4 regions of the Rhizobium azibense genome follow, and region 2 is predicted to be linked to each of the others. Evidence: predicted binding sites of a transcription regulator. Region 2 holds the regulator's gene; each other region holds the start of a gene.
What was found. Region 2 encodes LexA, which represses DNA repair genes until DNA is damaged. Its sites were predicted from a motif close to TGTTCNNNNTGTGTTCNG; they were not measured.
Positions count from the first base shown of each region.

Region 1: a site for LexA is predicted at 1,615-1,632, ahead of EV130_RS30165 (ImuA family protein). Genes of this name have one in related genera too.
Region 3: a site for LexA is predicted at 2,465-2,482, ahead of EV130_RS08990 (PA0069 family radical SAM protein). Genes of this name have one in related genera too.
Region 4: a site for LexA is predicted at 1,473-1,490, ahead of EV130_RS21125 (DUF5680 domain-containing protein). Genes of this name have one in related genera too.

Region 1 covers NZ_SMBJ01000018.1:34,851-38,922, forward strand. Annotated here, with positions in the region: gene EV130_RS30160 (Y-family DNA polymerase) at 1-857, opposite strand, end outside; gene EV130_RS30165 (ImuA family protein) at 778-1,554, opposite strand; gene ligD (non-homologous end-joining DNA ligase) at 1,837-2,904, shown strand; gene EV130_RS30175 (SOS response-associated peptidase family protein) at 2,965-3,738, shown strand; gene EV130_RS30180 (hypothetical protein) at 4,034-4,072, opposite strand, start outside.
Region 2 covers NZ_SMBJ01000012.1:101,487-105,558, forward strand. Annotated here, with positions in the region: gene kdsA (3-deoxy-8-phosphooctulonate synthase) at 1-518, opposite strand, end outside; gene EV130_RS26750 (VOC family protein) at 515-1,393, opposite strand; gene lexA (transcriptional repressor LexA) at 1,600-2,316, shown strand; gene gltA (citrate synthase) at 3,561-4,072, shown strand, end outside.
Region 3 covers NZ_SMBJ01000003.1:290,684-294,755, reverse strand. Annotated here, with positions in the region: gene EV130_RS09000 (DUF4168 domain-containing protein) at 1-231, shown strand, start outside; gene EV130_RS08995 (ribonuclease HII) at 335-1,054, opposite strand; gene EV130_RS08990 (PA0069 family radical SAM protein) at 1,241-2,398, opposite strand; gene EV130_RS08985 (glycosyltransferase family 2 protein) at 2,535-3,053, shown strand; gene EV130_RS08980 (hypothetical protein) at 3,237-3,551, shown strand; gene moaB (molybdenum cofactor biosynthesis protein B) at 3,594-4,072, opposite strand, start outside.
Region 4 covers NZ_SMBJ01000008.1:229,943-234,014, reverse strand. Annotated here, with positions in the region: gene dnaE (DNA polymerase III subunit alpha) at 1-1,036, opposite strand, end outside; gene EV130_RS21125 (DUF5680 domain-containing protein) at 1,539-2,003, shown strand; gene EV130_RS21120 (ABC transporter ATP-binding protein) at 2,004-2,687, opposite strand; gene EV130_RS21115 (lipoprotein-releasing ABC transporter permease subunit) at 2,703-4,010, opposite strand; gene proS (proline--tRNA ligase) at 4,028-4,072, opposite strand, start outside.

The DNA.
Region 1 (4,072 bases), on a different contig from region 2:
ATCAGGTCGGCGCGGCGCACCCCAAGGCCGCGCTTCTGAAGCTCATCGACCAGTTGGACGACGAGGCGGCCGACATATTTGTTGATCGTTTCGGCAGCGCCAATTGGTTCAGCGAAGGCTTTCGAGACTTCGACCAGCTCAGGCGTCCGGATTGGCTTGATCGGCTCGGCGATGCGACAGAGCATCTGGTCGAGACGGCGCCCAACCTCCGGCCCAAAGCGCAACGTCAGCGGCGCGCGCGGGGTATTGGCAAGCTCCCCGATCGTCTGAAATCCGAGAATGCGGAGATCGCTGACAATCGTTGCCGGCAGGCGCAGGAGCGATATAGGCAGCTTTTCGACGGCCCGCACTGTCTCACCCGGCGGAATGACAATCGTCTCGCGCTTGATTGCGCGGGCGCAGGCATGGGCTGCACCCCAGCTGTCGGCGACCGCCACGCGGGCAGTCAGCTTCCTGCCCAGAAACTGGTTGGCGATCTTTGTCACCATTGGCAGCTCGCCGCCCTGCAGGTGGTCGGCGCCTTCGGTGTCCATCACGATGCCGTCGATCCCGTCAATCGCGACGATCGGCGAATAGATTGTTAGTGCCCACAGTGTGATGCGTTCGAGGGCTACCCGATCGGCTTCGATATCCGCGTCGACCATCATCAGGCCATGAAACAGCGACTGCGCCTTTGCCGCCGGCATGCCGACATGCACGCCTGCCACCCGGGCAGCCGGGTCGGCAGCCGAAACCCATCGCTTCGACCCGCTTCTTGCGATCACGGCAATTGGCTGTTCAGGCGAAATGGAGGGATCCGCCCGCCGAATACGATCCGTCGGCAGATCCGGAAGATAGATCGAGACGACCCTTGTCATCACACGCCCTCACGAGAAACTCAGCACACTCACCCGCTTTCACGCGCATCAATTCAAGAAACCATTGAGGCCTGCCCACCCCCGGTACCGGCAGCTCTTCCGATGGCATCACACTGACCCGCCATCTGGTTGTTGACGCCGTCGGCTGGCCAAAATCATTCGCCTCGGTCTGCCGTCGCCATCGCCGGACGGCAAGAGCCATCGTCCCGGTTCGCTCGGCGGCTAGCTGCAATCGGCGGGAACTGACCATCGGCAGGCGGACAAGTTCGCCGACGACCGCTCCGAGACCGCCGAACGACAGTCCCTCCTCCATATTGGCCAGAACATCCTCTTCCCTGTCGGACTCGACAAAAATCACCCGGTCGGGATGGAGGCCCACCTGGGCAAGCGCCGGAAAGAATAGATCCGGTCGGGTCAAACACCAAACGACGGGGCCTTTGGTTCGCGCGGCAATGCCGGCCACACAGAGTGCCGCCGCCGCGCCATCAACAGTACCGGAACCGCCGCCCGCGAACTCATGCAGCGCTCCATGGGCGAGACCACCGCCCGGCAGGACCGCATCGATCTCCGACAGACCGAAGGGCAGACAGCCGGCACGTCTGGCCTGCGCACCCTCCATTGATGCGATGCGCTCGCGCAGATTGGCGATCACATCGGAAACCTCCTCAGGGGCCCTCGTGGCACGGGCAGCATTCATCGTTCACGGCTCCCTTCAAGGTCGCGTTGGCGGGATCGACATCATGTCGGGCGGGCGATATGTTCACTATCTGTTCTTGTGCCAGCAAAGAGTCAAGACACATTGAGCGTAGGAATATTCGCCTAGCATTAGCGATCTTGAAGATTGCGAACGGAATCAATCGCGTAAGGCCGAAAAGAATTTTTGGCGCAGTTTCCGGGCGTTTGGGCCCTGCCGGTGGATAGCGGGGAAAGAAGTCAGTTCGTCGCAATGTTCTTAAGCTTTTTGTGCTGCACTTCAGCCATGACAAAGCCTCCCAGGTCAAACCCACCTAGAACAAAGCCGCTTCTTCGTGACGGCGAAGCTCCGATCCGCTCGAAGCCACGCAGGAAACGCAATCCGGCACAGCCACAGCTGCTTTTCGATCCCATGCCCGATCGGGTTGAGCCAGCGCTGGCTGAGCTGAAGGCACATCCGCCAAAAGGTGATCAGTGGAGCTGGGAGCTGAAATGGGACGGCTATCGCCTGGCGGTCCATATCGAGCCGCAAGGTGTGCGCATCCTTACACGTGGTGGCCATGATTGGACGCATCGCTTTCCTGATATAGCAGAGGCCGCTCGGGCGCTCGGGCCGGCGACGATGATCATCGATGGCGAGGCGGTGGTGCTTGACCAAGAAGGGCGACCGGATTTTGAGCTGCTGCAGCAATCGCTCGGCGCTTCTGGAAAGGCCGCTGGCAACCGCGCCTCGGACGCCATTCTCTACGCCTTCGATCTAATTTATCTCGACGGCCATGATCTGCGCGGGATCGAATACCGCTCGCGCCGGCATCTTCTTGAGGATACGCTCACCGAGAAAGATGGCGCCATCCGTCTTTCGGAGACGTTCGACGCGGATCCCGCTGTCCTGCTTGAGAACGTTTGCCGCCTTGGTCTCGAAGGCATCGTCGGCAAGAACCTCGATCAGCCCTATCGCTCCGGCCGCACCGGCGACTGGGTGAAGGTCAAATGCGTTGAGAGCGAAGCCTTCATGATCGTCGGCTATGAGCCATCCACGGCGTCGCTTGGCGGCTTCGGGTCTCTCGTGCTTGCCGCCTACCGCGACCATGATCTTGTTCATGTTGGGAGCGTCGGCACGGGCTTCAAGCAAGCCGAGATGGATAGGCTGCGCAAGACGCTCGACAATCTGCGCTGGAAGCAAAAGCAGCCACCTGTGTCCTTCGCCGGGAAAGCTGACATCGTCTGGGTCGCGCCGACCTTGATCGCCGAGATCGAGTTTCGGGCCTGGACCGGAGACGGCAAACTGCGGCATCCATCCTACAAGGGCTTGCGGGAACGTCAGGACAATGCCGACGTCTTCACGCTCGACTAGCGAAATCGGTATCGTCCGTTAGATTGTCTTCCACGACCTTGCGAACGTGGATGGCGTTGGATGTGCAATCTCTACCGGATGGAAGACAAGGACTGGGTCGCGAAGTGGGCCCAGGATGCCGAAAGCCTGATCAATCTGATGCCGGCCTATCAGATGAACCCCGACCAGATGGGGCCGGTCGTCCGCAACACGGCTGACGGAAGAAAGCAGCTCGTGCATGCGCGCTGGGGCCTGCCATCGCCGATTTTCGTGCAAAAGAAGGCTGCGGAAGCTCGGGCGGAGAAACTGAGAGCCAAGGGTCAGGCAGTCGAAATGGACGAGCTCATCCGCATGGAACCGGACCGGGGCGTGACCAATGTCCGCAAGCTTAACCTTCCCCACTGGACACGATGGTTTGGCATCGAGCATCGATGCCTGGTCCCGGTCACAAGCTTTGCCGAACCGGATCCGGCAAGCCAGGAAACCGGCGGCAAGGTACCCAATACCTGGTTTGCCCGCGATGAGGCGAAATCGCTGATGTTCTTTGCGGGCATTCATGTGCCGCAGTGGAAAAGCGTGCGGAAGGTCAGGGACGGCCTGACCACTGACGACCTCTATGGGTTTCTCACCACGGATCCCAACGATCTCGTCAAGCCCATCCACGAGAAGGCCATGCCGGTACTGTTGCTGACAAAGGAAGAAACCGACATCTGGATGCGGGCGCCTTGGGACGAGGCAAAGCACCTCGCTCGACCACTACAGAATGATGCGCTCATCATTTCTTCACGCGAACCATACGGATCTACGATCGTGTCGAAATCCGGAGAGCCGGTGGAACAGGGTAGTCTGCTTTGACGCCTGATCTCAGACCACGAATCTGTCGTAAAACGAAAAAGCCTGCAGCGGGAGGAGGTGCGGCAGGCTTTTCGAAAGAATTGAACAACGGCTGGGAGGAGGAGTGCCGCTGTTCCGTCAGACGTCCCTTGGGAGGAGGGGTGGGTCGCCTGAAACACGAAGCCCTGCGGGAGGAGGTGCATTGCTTCGATGCCCTGAGGATACCAGAGGCTTCTTTGATCGCCAGCATTCAGATCGCAATGCAGCCATGCGTATGCTGCATTGCAACATAAATCTTTTGCTTATTTTTCGGCCACTATGATGAAGGCACAGCTTTCTGCGTACTCGGCTCAAA
Region 2 (4,072 bases):
TCACAAAGCAGAACGTTCGGGTTGCCGCTCTGATTCAGCTTGGCAAGAACATTGTTCATGTCCCAGGGAGCGAGAAACTGGCCCTTCTTGACGTTGATGACACGGCCGGTCTTCGCAGCCGCCACAAGCAAGTCCGTCTGACGCGAGAGGAAGGCCGGGATCTGCAGAATGTCCACGACCTCGGCGACCAGCGCGCATTGCTCTTGCGAATGGATATCTGTCAGAACCGGAATGCCGAGTTCCTTCTTGAGGTCGGCGAAGACTTCCAAGCCCTTCTCCAGCCCGATGCCGCGTTTGCTCGACAGCGATGAGCGGTTCGCCTTGTCGAAGGAGGTCTTGTAGACGAGCCCGACGCCGAGCTTGCCGCAAAGCTCCTTGAGCGTGCCTGCGACCATGAAGGCATGGTCGCGGCTCTCCATTTCGCATGCCCCTGCGATCAGCGACAGCTTGCCACTGTTGGAAAATACCACGCGGCCGGCACCTTCGCCGACTGCGACTTCTGAATTCGTATTGCTCATCGGGTCTCCTCGAAGGCGAAGATCGCACCTTGGCCGGGCGCAGGCTTCACCAGAACTCTGTTGTTCTTGCGTGTATAGGGCATCCCGTTATCAGCCAAAAGCGCTTCTGTCACGGCAAGATCGGTGGTGCGGAAAACGATAGCGCTGCCTCTCAGCCCCTTATCCACGGTTAACGGCGCCGAATCGAAATAAGCCTCCATCCCTTCCGGCGACAGCACACTGATCCTGGCATTCGCTGCTGCGATCGCAACCCCGAACGGGGTCCGCCCGATTTCCGTCGTAGACAGGGCCAACTGAAGGAACGAGCCGTAGGCTTCAGGCTCGGGGGCGCTTAGCACGATCTCCGAGATGCCGGTTGCACCATTCGCATGCTTTTCCAGCGCACTGCGATCGGCCGGAAAGGCATTGATGCGCTGGCAGTCAAAGAGGAAGAAATCCGGCGCCCGAAGATCGGCGGCAAAGGCAAGCTTGAAAGTGCCTGTCGATTGCGAGCCGTCCGGCATCTTGATCTGGCGCGAAAACTCCAGCATCGCGCCGCCGCTCTTTCTCGCACGCACGAAATGGGCATGATCGGCGTCCGCGTCCTCGGTGCTGAATGCTGCCGCAGAGAAACCGTCATTGCCGCACCGGAAACGAAATGCCTGGTCGCGCGCCACAAAGACGTTTCCGTGCCGCACTGATTCTTCACATTCTTTCGCATTCGCGACGCCAAGAGGCTCGAGATAGGTCTTGTCGGCGAAGTAAACGCAAGCATTCACCGTGCCGAAAGGATGACGGCCCTCGGCGGCAACCGTGAACCCCAATCGTCCCAGCCGCTCGCGCGCGAGATCGATGTTGGTGACCGGTAGAACAACATGATCCAACGGATGCAGCATGGCATAAGGTCTCCGTTTCCCTGTGATGAAGATGTGTGCCGCTCTGTGGTCAATGCAAGCTGAAAGCGCTTGCCCGGCAAACAAAAGTTTCGGAAAAAGAACGCAGTTGAGACGAAGTTTTACGAAAATTTAGGCACTTGCGGAACACATATGGAACATATAGTGTCTGTTCTGGCTTTGTTTCACGAATCTGAGGTTAAACTTCGATGCTGACACGCAAACAACAGGAGCTTCTCCTCTTCATTCATGAGCGTATGAAGGAATCCGGCGTTCCGCCATCCTTCGACGAGATGAAGGATGCGCTGGATCTGGCGTCAAAGTCCGGCATCCACCGACTGATTACCGCTCTCGAAGAGCGCGGTTTCATTCGTCGCCTACCGAACCGCGCCCGCGCCCTGGAAGTGATCAAACTACCGGAAGCCTATAGTCCGAGCATCCAGCCCCGCCGCGGCTTTTCGCCGAGCGTCATCCAGGGCAGCCTCGGCAAGCCGCAACCTGCGGCCGTTGCGCCGAAACCGGCGAACGAAGACCATAACAGCTCCATTTCGGTTCCCGTCATGGGCCGCATTGCCGCAGGCGTGCCGATCTCGGCGATCCAGAACAACACCCACGACATCAACGTTCCGGCCGATATGCTCAGTACCGGCGAACACTACGCACTTGAGGTCAAGGGCGATTCGATGATCGATGCTGGTATCTTCGATGGCGACACGGTCATCATCCGCAATACCAGCACCGCCAGTCCCGGCGACATTGTCGTGGCACTTGTCGATGACGAGGAAGCGACGTTGAAGCGGTTCCGCCGCAAGGGTGCATCCATCGCGCTTGAGGCGGCGAATCCGGCCTACGAGACGCGCATCTTCGGACCCGATCGCGTCAAGGTTCAGGGTAAGCTCGTCGGCCTAATCCGCCGCTACCATTGACCGGCAGCGCGTAGTCGCGAAAGGCGTCGCCGCGTCTCGTGGTGGCGGGTCCAGGGCGATCGCGCTTCGCCAAGGCGTTGTCCAAAGGGCGGTTCGACGGCACGGGTTTTCCGTAAGGTTTTTCACCCGCAAGAAGGATTGCGCCGGATCAGCAGGCGCTGTTCCGCGCACGCGGGATCCATGCGCGGTTTTTCTGGCCTGGAAGCGGCGATCGGTTCGCGGCGGCTCGGAGGTTTCGCTGCATCTTCGGTCAGTGCCCATGGCCATGCTCAGTGTTTTGACCTGAGCGACCGCGGCCGTGAGCACTGCGTGCTGGCTGCAGGGATATGCAAGCCTTCGCTGCAGCGCTGGTGACCGGACCAGCGCCGGCGATCTTAAGAAGCGCTCCACCAACCTGGTCTTGCTCCATATGATCGCTATTTCCGAGCTCAACGTGGTTGTTTGTCGGATTGTGGCTCGGCCTCAGCCTTTTCCGCGCGTGCCCTGAGCTTATCCGACTAAAAAGACAGCGGCCGCAGGCGCGCTTACCGCCATTGTGACAATCTCCTTCATCATTATCATGCCTGCATGATCATACCTGCATGCGTGATTGCCAGCCTGCCCATGCCCTGCCTTGGGAGGGTTTCGCACCTGTGATCGCGATAGCAAGGACCGTATCTTATTGGAGCGACGATGCCGCAGCGGACAGGCTGCGTGGGTCACACCTGCCGGCTGCATGTATCGGCTACTTCTTGAAGCCGTAAGCGCCTCCTTGGTCGCCAATTACCGCCCCCCCGAGGGACCTCGCAATGCCGCCACAATGGCTGATCGGTGGCGCTATTGGCAGGCGAGAGCCCTGTGTTTGCCGAAGGCTTCTCCCGTATACCAAAAGCGCAAAGAGCAGGATGGCACTACATGCCGGCTATATTTTGCGAAAGCCGATTTTGCAGCTCGCTCGTTTTCAACTCAAGGCATGCACCAAGGGCTCGCCACCCTGGAATACAACCTAAATGCAGCCCTGCGGGCGTCTCAACAGCAATAATCGATTGAAAAAAGACCGAAAAATCGGATTACAAAAAGCCGAATTAAATCATTGGCTTCCGCTATGCGCCTCCGACATCGCAGGAGTGTCTAAAAGTTGATACTGCAATGCACAAAATGGCGCCACGGTAACTTGGCATTGGCGCCGTGATCATATAGCTATCGGAGAGGACGCTTAACCCTATGGCGCTTTTATGGCGCCGCCGCCAGTTTGGAGGATCAGCATGACGGATCAAAGCGCAACAATCAAAATCGGCGACAGAACCGCCAATCTTTCCGTGAAAAGCGGAACGATCGGTCCTGATGTCATCGATATTGGTGCACTCTATAAAAACACCGGTTCCTTCACGTACGATCCTGGTTTCACCTCGACCGCTTCCTGTGAATCGAAGATCACCTATATCGACGGCGATGAAGGCATCCTGCTGCATCGCGGCTACCCGATCGAGCAGCTTGCCGAACATGGCGACTTCCTGGAAGTCTGCTATCTGTTGCTTTACGGCGAATTGCCGACGGCTGCTCAGAAGAAGGATTTCGACTACCGCGTCACGCATCACACCATGGTGCACGAGCAGATGTCTCGCTTCTTCACCGGCTTCCGTCGCGACGCCCATCCGATGGCCGTCATGTGCGGCTGTGTCGGCGCTCTGTCTGCATTCTACCACGACTCGACAGACATCACCGATCCGCACCAGCGCATGGTTGCAAGCTTGCGCATGATCGCCAAGATGCCGAC
Region 3 (4,072 bases), on a different contig from region 2:
GAATACTCGGCCAAGATCGGAGCAACAAAGGACACGGCAGCGAAGCAACAGCTGCAGACCGAAGCCAGTAAGCAAATGGTTCAGGCCGTGGAAGCCTCTCCAGGAATCTCGCTCGATGAGTATAACTCAATCCTGACCGCCGCGCAGAACGATCCGGCGCTCGTCAAGAGAGTTCAGGAAAAGCTCCAGGAATCTGCCCCCGCCCAGCGCCCGCCCGCCACTGAGCAGTAAGCTGTGCGCCGGGACTGCACTGTGGTGGTGCTGTTCTGGTTCCGTTGAAGCGGTTTGAATGACCGCTTCAATCATCACCTGCGAACGGAAATGCTGCTTCTGCTCACGGACGCCTTTGCAGCAGCATAAGCTGTTCCTCCAGAATTTCGTCCATTGCGTCGCCTTCGGTGCCGTTCTTCTTCAACGGCCGGAAGCTCATGCGGTGAAGCGAGCAGGGGCCATGCTGCTCGATGCCGGCGCGGTGCTGCGCCGTGCCGTAACCCACATGCGCGGCAAATCCGTAATCGGGGAAGACGGCATCTGCACGCGCCATCATCCGGTCGCGAGTCACCTTGGCAACGATGGAAGCGGCGGCGATTGAGACCGAGCGCGCGTCGCCCTTGACGACCGCTTGGCCCGGGCACTCCAGCCCCGGCGGTACGTCGAGGCCGTCGGTCAGCACGTAACGTGCAGGGATAGCAAGGCCGCAGATTGCCCGGCGCATGGCATCAAGGCTTGCCTTGCGGATATCCGTGAGGTCGATGTGTGTGGAACTCGACGATGCGATGGAAACCGTCGCTGTTGCGAGGATTTGGTCGAATAGTTGTTCGCGCCGTTGCGCCGAGAGCTGCTTGGAATCGTTCAGCCCGTCCGGGATACGCCTGGGATCGAGAATGACGGCTGCGGCGACGACAGGCCCGGCCAGAGGGCCGCGCCCTGCCTCATCGGCGCCAGCGACCGGCCAGTGACCGGCCTTGCGTGCTTTCAGTTCCAGCTTGAAGTCCGGAACGAGCGGCACCTCTTCAAAAAGCAGAGGAGAATCGGGTGACGTGCGAGGTTTCATGCGGCTGAACCTCGCACGCCAACCCGATTTCCTGCAAGCCCCCGGATCAGGGCGGCGCACCGGGGGCTCAGGCCGCGGAACGGATAGGGGAGCCGTCCGCGGCGCAAGAGGCCAGGGCGGCGGCCTCCTGCGGGATAACTCGTTGTGGCATCCTGGGGCGGCCCCCAGGGAATGCCTGTGTTCGGCCTAAAGCAGCTTAAGCTGCACGCCGCTGCCATCCGGCGGCACGAAAATATCGTCACGAAGCGGTATGCTGCGCCTCGTCATGCCGAGTCGTTTCGTCGCCATCTCGAATCGGCGGGCGAGCTGCCATGCATATGGGCCGGCGCCTTTCATGCGCTTGCCGAATTCGGCATCGTAATCCTTGCCGCCACGCATCGAGCGCACCAGCGACATGACGTGCCGGTAGCGATCCGGGTAGTTCTGAAGCAGCCAGTCGCGGAAGAGCGGAGAGACTTCCAGCGGCAGGCGCAGGATCACGTAGCCCGCCTCCAGCGCACCGGCAACCTTTGCCGCCTCGAGTATGCGTTCCAGCTCGTGGTCGTTCAGCGCGGGGATCATCGGGGCAGCCATTACCGAAGTTGGAATGCCTGCCTCTGCCAGGGCCTGGATCGCCTCCAGCCGGCGTGGCGGCGTGGCGGCGCGCGGTTCCATCACACGGGCAAGCTTGCGGTCGAGCGTGGTTACCGAAAGCGCGGTACGCACAAGGCCTTTGGCGGCCATCTCCTGCAGGATATCGATATCGCGCAGAATCAGTGCCGACTTGGTGACGATCGAGACCGGATGGTTTGCCTTGTTCAGCACTTCGAGGATCTGCCGCATGATGCGCCATTCCTTCTCGATCGGCTGGTAGGGATCGGTATTGGTTCCGATGGCGATGACCCGCGGCTTGTAGCCGGGCCTGGCAAGCTCGCGCTCCAAAAGTTTGGCTGCATCCGGCTTGGCAAACAGCCTGGCTTCGAAATCGAGGCCTGCCGAAAGCCCCATATAGGCGTGCGTCGGCCGGGCGAAGCAGTAGATGCAGCCGTGTTCGCAGCCGCGATAGGGATTGATCGAACGGTCGAATGGAACGTCGGGCGATTCGTTGCGAGTGATCGCCGTGCGCGGCTTTTCGATCTGCACTTCGGTCTTGAAGGGCGGCAGTTCTTCCAGCGTCTGCCAGCCGTCGTCGAAGGCCTCGCGGTGTATCGGCTCGAAGCGCCCTCCAGGATTCAGTCCGGCAGCGCGGCCGCGGCGCCGGTCGGCCTCGATGCGAAGGCCTGAAGAGGCGATCATCGCTTCGGCAATATCCGCCGTATTGGCAGGCGCAAACGCAGCCTGCCCCGCAAGGGACTGTTTGTTCATCGGATTCTCCCGCGACGACGCGTTTGCATTCGCCCGTCTTGATGATTAAATTCCTATCGGCAAAAAGAGAACAATGCAAGAACAAAATGAGGAAAGTCACACTGGCAATTTTTGTGCGGCGCTTTATAAATAAACAATGTTGACGGTTGTTTTGGAGTGCCAGGATCAGGAGCCTGAACTGGCGCAGACTTTGTCGGTGCTGGTGGCGGGTGCAGTCGAAGGGCTTGTGAGCGATGTAGTCGTGCTCGATCACGGCTCGCGCGATGGTACGTCGAAGGTGGCCGATGCGGCCGGGTGCCGCTTCCATTCGCAATGGGACATCAAGGATGTATTGCGCTCGGCCCGGGGCGAGTGGCTGCTTTTCGTCGAACCCGGCGCCCGGCCGCAGGCTGGTTGGATAGACGAAATCGCCGAATATGTCGCCCTTAACAAAGTTCCGGCGCGTTTCACCGCCTCGCGCGGATACAGGCGCCCGTTTTTCCAGCGGGTAGGACGGTCGCTGCCGCCGTTGGAGCTCGGCCTTCTCCTGCCGAAAAAACACGCGATTGCCGCCGCAAGAAGCGGAATGCGCCTCTCGGAATTTGCCAAGGGGCAGAAACTGCGCAAGCTTTCCAGCGAACTGATTCCCTCCTGGGTCGCCCGCTCCGCACGATAGCGCACAAATTGTTCGGCATTCGTTCTAAAGATGGCGCCCGATACGATTTCGCGCTATAATTCAGTCATGGCCCCGCCCGAGCGCGCCTCGCCTCCTGGCGGTCCATGGAATGCCGATAGACGGCAGAACAGGTCACAGCGGAAGTCTCCTCTTCTGCCGGGTTTCCGGCGAAGGAGGTGCGTCATGAAACGCAATATGATCCGCGGCCTTTTGGCCGTCATATTGGCGACATTGGTGTTCGCGCATCCGCACTCGGCAGCATCGCAGATGATGCGCAGTTGCGCAGACCGATCCGAGGTCGTCAAGTTTCTGGACAAGAACTTTGCCGAAAAGCTCACCGCGGTCGGTCTGATCAACCAGAATGCCATTCTTGAGGTCTATGCCGCCAAGAGCGGCACCTGGACACTCATCGTCACGGATGTGCATGGCGTCAGCTGCTTTCTTCTGTCGGGTGACAGCTGGGAAACGATACCCGTTCCGCCGGGCCTCGATACATAGCGCAATCAGGCGGCCGCCGCCATCTCGCGCCGGGGCAGCAGTCTACTTGCCCAGGCCGCGCTTCATGTGCTCGTCGAGCCGCGGCATGATCTCCACGAAATTGCAGGGCATGTGGCGGTAGTCGAGCTGCGCCTTCAAGATGCCGTCCCAGGCGTCCTTGCAGGCACCGGGCGAGCCTGGGAGCACAAAGACGAAGGTAGCCTTGGCAACCCCTGCCGTTGCCCGTGATTGGATCGTGGATGTGCCGATCTTGTCGTAGGAGAGGCGGTGGAAGACAGCCGAAAAGCCATCCATGCGCTTTTCGAAAAGCGGCTCCAGCGCCTCAGGCGTGACGTCGCGGCCGGTCAGGCCGGTGCCGCCGGTGGTGATCACGACGTCGATGCCGTCGGCCTCCGTCCAGGCGTTGACCTTTGCTGCGATGGCCGCCTTGTCGTCGCGCACGATCGCGCGGTCCATCAGCTTGTGGCCGGCCTCGGCGATCCGCGCCACGAGCGTGTCGCCGGACTTGTCGTTCTCCAGCG
Region 4 (4,072 bases), on a different contig from region 2:
GTTCACGGTAATCCTTCTCCTCATAGCCGGGCGACATGCCGAGTGTCGAAAGGCGCATGTCGAGCCCCTCCTCCGCCTGCCGGCGGAGCTCCAGCGCTTCGGCGCGTTCCGCCTCCTCGGGATCGTCGGTGGCACCGGTAAAGCGCGGCAGGATGGGTTTGCGGGTCTTCAGTACGAAGGAGCAGCGCCGGGCGATCTCCACCGTGTTTTGCAGCGCTTCGGGCAGATCGACAAAGAGCTTCGCCATCTCGGCGCGGCTCTTCAAATAGTGGTCCGGCGTCAGGCGGAAGCGGCTGTCGTCCGAGACGATGGCGTTATGGGCAACGGCCATCAGGGCATCGTGGGCATCATAGTCGTCACGCGTCGGGAAAAACGCCTCGTTCGTCGCCACCAGCGGAAGATCGTGCTCATATGCAAGCCCCACGACCCTCTGTTCATGGCGCTTGTCATAGGTTCCGTGGCGCTGCAATTCGACATATAGCCGGTCTGGAAAGAGGTGCTTCAGGGCAAGCAACCGGGTTTGCGCCTGTGCGGAATGCCCCTGCTTCAGTGCCATATCGACGGGACCGCCAAGCGCACCCGTCAGCGCGATCAACCCTTCGGTTCCCGCCTCTTCCAGCCAGTTGGCCCTGATATGGACAGCCTGGTTGTCGTCGCCGCCGAGATAAGCGCGGCTGACGAGATCGACGAGCCGCTCGTAGCCAGCCGCGGTCGCGGCGAGCACGACGATCGAAGGCAGCTTGGGCAGACCCTGCTGGCCGCCGCGCCTTTCTGTCTCCAGGTCGTCCAAATCGATCGACAGCTGGCAGCCGATGATCGGCTGCAACCCCTCCTCCATCGCCTTTTGCGAGAATTCGAGGGCGACGAACAGGTTGTTGGTGTCTGTGATGGCGATCGCCGGCTGGCTATCGCCGGTTGCCTTGTAAAGGATCTTCTTCAGCGGCAGCGCCCCTTCAAGGAGCGAATAGGCCGAGTGGACACGCAGATGCACGAAACCCGGCGTACCACCGACGAAGCCGCTCTCCGCATCCGCCATCTCATACCCTTCCAATCGCCCGAATGAATCGGTTTGCATTGTCGGTGTTGATGAAAGCGATGTCCAGAAGCAGCCCCTTGTGGGGACCGCAAGAATGCGATGCGGTCCCCTGAAAAATTACATTGCCATGAGGATCAATGAAAAGCTGGCAACGAACATCGCAATGGAGGTGAATGCTGCGATATCACGGATCATGTCAGTCATCTGGCTCTCCTTACTCGTTATGTTTCCAATTTGTTCCGCTATTGTTCCGTTGTCAACAGGAATCGTTTCCGCATGGTTAACGGCGGGACGGGACGAGAATTAACGTCATCGCCTCGTTTCTAAGCGGCATCGGCTGCCGACAATGCCGACGGTTCTCCTGCCGGCAAGTTCCAGTCGAACGAGCACCACGCGATCGGTGAAGCGGTCGGTCGAATTGCGGTCATTCGTCGCAAGTTCTCATTTTGTTCTTTACAGCCATACGTTTTTCAGAGAGCTTCAGCGCGGGAGGCCGAAAGCCATGAATCTTGCTGCATTGAACGACTTCATCGTCGAAGCGAAGGCCAATACCTATGTCGGCGGCGGGAAAAAATTGGGCGGCTGCCGCAGCGGATCGCACGACATCGGCTACGAGCGCGAAGACTGGCGCTATCTCGACAGCTATTTCGGCGGAACGGATTTTGCCGGTCAAGAAGTCGTTTGGCTGGGCGGCGAGCCGGTCTGGGTAATGAACTATTTCGGCCGCATCGTCGAGCCGGCCCTGATCGATGGGGACAAGGCAGGCGCCGTCATCAAAGCGGCGCTTTCGACTATGTATGCCGAATACGGGCGCTTCCTGGGCGGCATGGAATTCGAGCATCCCTTCGGCTTTTATGCCGACCACAGCATTGGCGATTGCGATCACTTCAGCGGACGGGAAATCATCATCGTTGAAGAGCGGAGAGCTTACGAGCTGGACTACCGAGGCGGCCTCGTCCGCTGCTGATCAGAACTCGACAACCCTACCGTCGCTGATCGTCACGCGACGGTCCATGCGGCCGGCGAGCTCGTGGTTATGAGTGGCGATCAGCGCTGCAAGTCCTGACTGGCGGACGAGCGCCTCCAGCGCATCGAACACGTAGCTTGCGGTCTCGGGATCGAGGTTCCCGGTCGGCTCGTCGGCCAGAAGCACGGTCGGCGCATTGGCAACTGCGCGCGCAATCGCGACCCGCTGCTGCTCGCCGCCCGAAAGCTCGCCGGGACGATGGCTGGCGCGATGGCCAATACGCATGTAGTCGAGCAGCTGCTTTGCACGTTCGCCGGCCTCCTTTCGCGGCAGTCCGGCGATCATCTGCGGCATCATGATGTTCTCGAGGGCCGTAAACTCCGGGAGCAGATGGTGGAACTGGTAGACGAAGCCAATCTCGCTGCGGCGGATTGCGGTGCGCTTGTCGTCGCTCAGCCCTTCGCAGACTTGACCATTGACAATGACTTCGCCGCCGTCTGGGTGCTCAAGGAGGCCCGCGACATGCAGCAGTGTCGACTTGCCGGTGCCCGAAGGAGCGACCAACGCGACGATCTCGCCGCTGTGAAGGGTAAAATCTGCCCCCTTCAGAATGGTGAGCACGGTATCGCCCTGGCCATAGTGACGCTCGACCCCCGAAAGCTTGAGAACGACGTTCCGTTTCATTGAAATCAGCATTCCTTATTCGTAGCGGAGCGCCTGCACCGGATCGAGCCGCGAGGCCCGCCAGGCGGGGAAAATGGTCGCGAGAAAAGACAGCGCCAGCGCCATGACGACGACAGAGACCGTCTCACCGAGACTCATCTCGGCCGGCAGCTGACTGAGGAAATAGAGTTGCGGATTGAAGAGCACGGTGCCCGTGACCCAGGAGAAGAACTGCCGGATCGATTCGATGTTGATGCAGACGACGACGCCGAGCAGCACGCCGGCAATAGTGCCGACGATGCCGATCGCAGCACCGGTCATGAAGAAGATGCGCATGATGGCGCCGGAGGTCGCTCCCATGGTGCGCAAGATGGCGATATCGCTGCCCTTGTCCTTCACCAGCATGATCAGGCCGGAAATGATGTTCAGCGCCGCGACCAGAACGATCAGCGTCAAGATCATGAACATCACATTGCGCTCCACCTGCAGGGCGGAGAAGAAGGTCTGGTTGCGCTGTCGCCAATCAGTGATGGCGATCTGACGGCCTGCCGCTTCCTCCACCTTTGGACGGAGATTGTCGATATCGTCGGGGTTGTTGGCGAAGAGCTCGATCGACTGAACGAGGCCCTCGGCATTGAAATAGAGCTGCGCCTCTTCAAGCGGCATATAGATGATCGCCGCGTCATATTCCGACATCCCGATCTCGAAGATGCCGGAGACCGTGTAGGATTTGACGCGCGGATTGATGCCCATCGGCGTCACATCGCCTTCCGGTGAAATGAGCGTGATGGTATCGCCGGCCTGCAGACCGAGCTGCTCCGCCATGCGCGAACCGACAAGAACGCCCTGCCCCGAAGCGAATCCGACAAGGTCTCCCGATTTGATGTTGTCGGAAACCGTCTTGAGCTTGGTCAGATCGTCGGCGCGGATGCCGCGCACCAGGGCACCGGTTCCAGCACCGGCCTGGCCCGACGCCAGCGTCTGGCCCTCGACCAACGGCAGCGCCATCCTGATGCCGGGCACCGCCGAAAACCTGTCGGTCAATGCCGCATAATCCGTGAAAGGTCCGTCAACCGGCTGCACGATCATATGGCCGTTGATGCCGAGGATGCGCGAGATCAGCTCGGTGCGGAAACCGTTCATGACCGCCATGACGATGATCAGCGTCGCGACGCCCAGCATGATGCCGACGAAGGAAAAGCCGGCGATGACCGAGATGAAGGCCTCCTTGCGGCGGGCGCGCAGATAACGCCACGCTACAAGCCGTTCGAAAGCGGAAAATGGCCTGACCGCCGGACCGAAGCCGGATTTCGAACCCCGCTGGTCCACCGCCGCATCTGCCATTTCGCCTCCGTTCGGCCTTACGCCAAGAGCTTGTTGATTGCCGCGTCGATCGTCATCGTTTC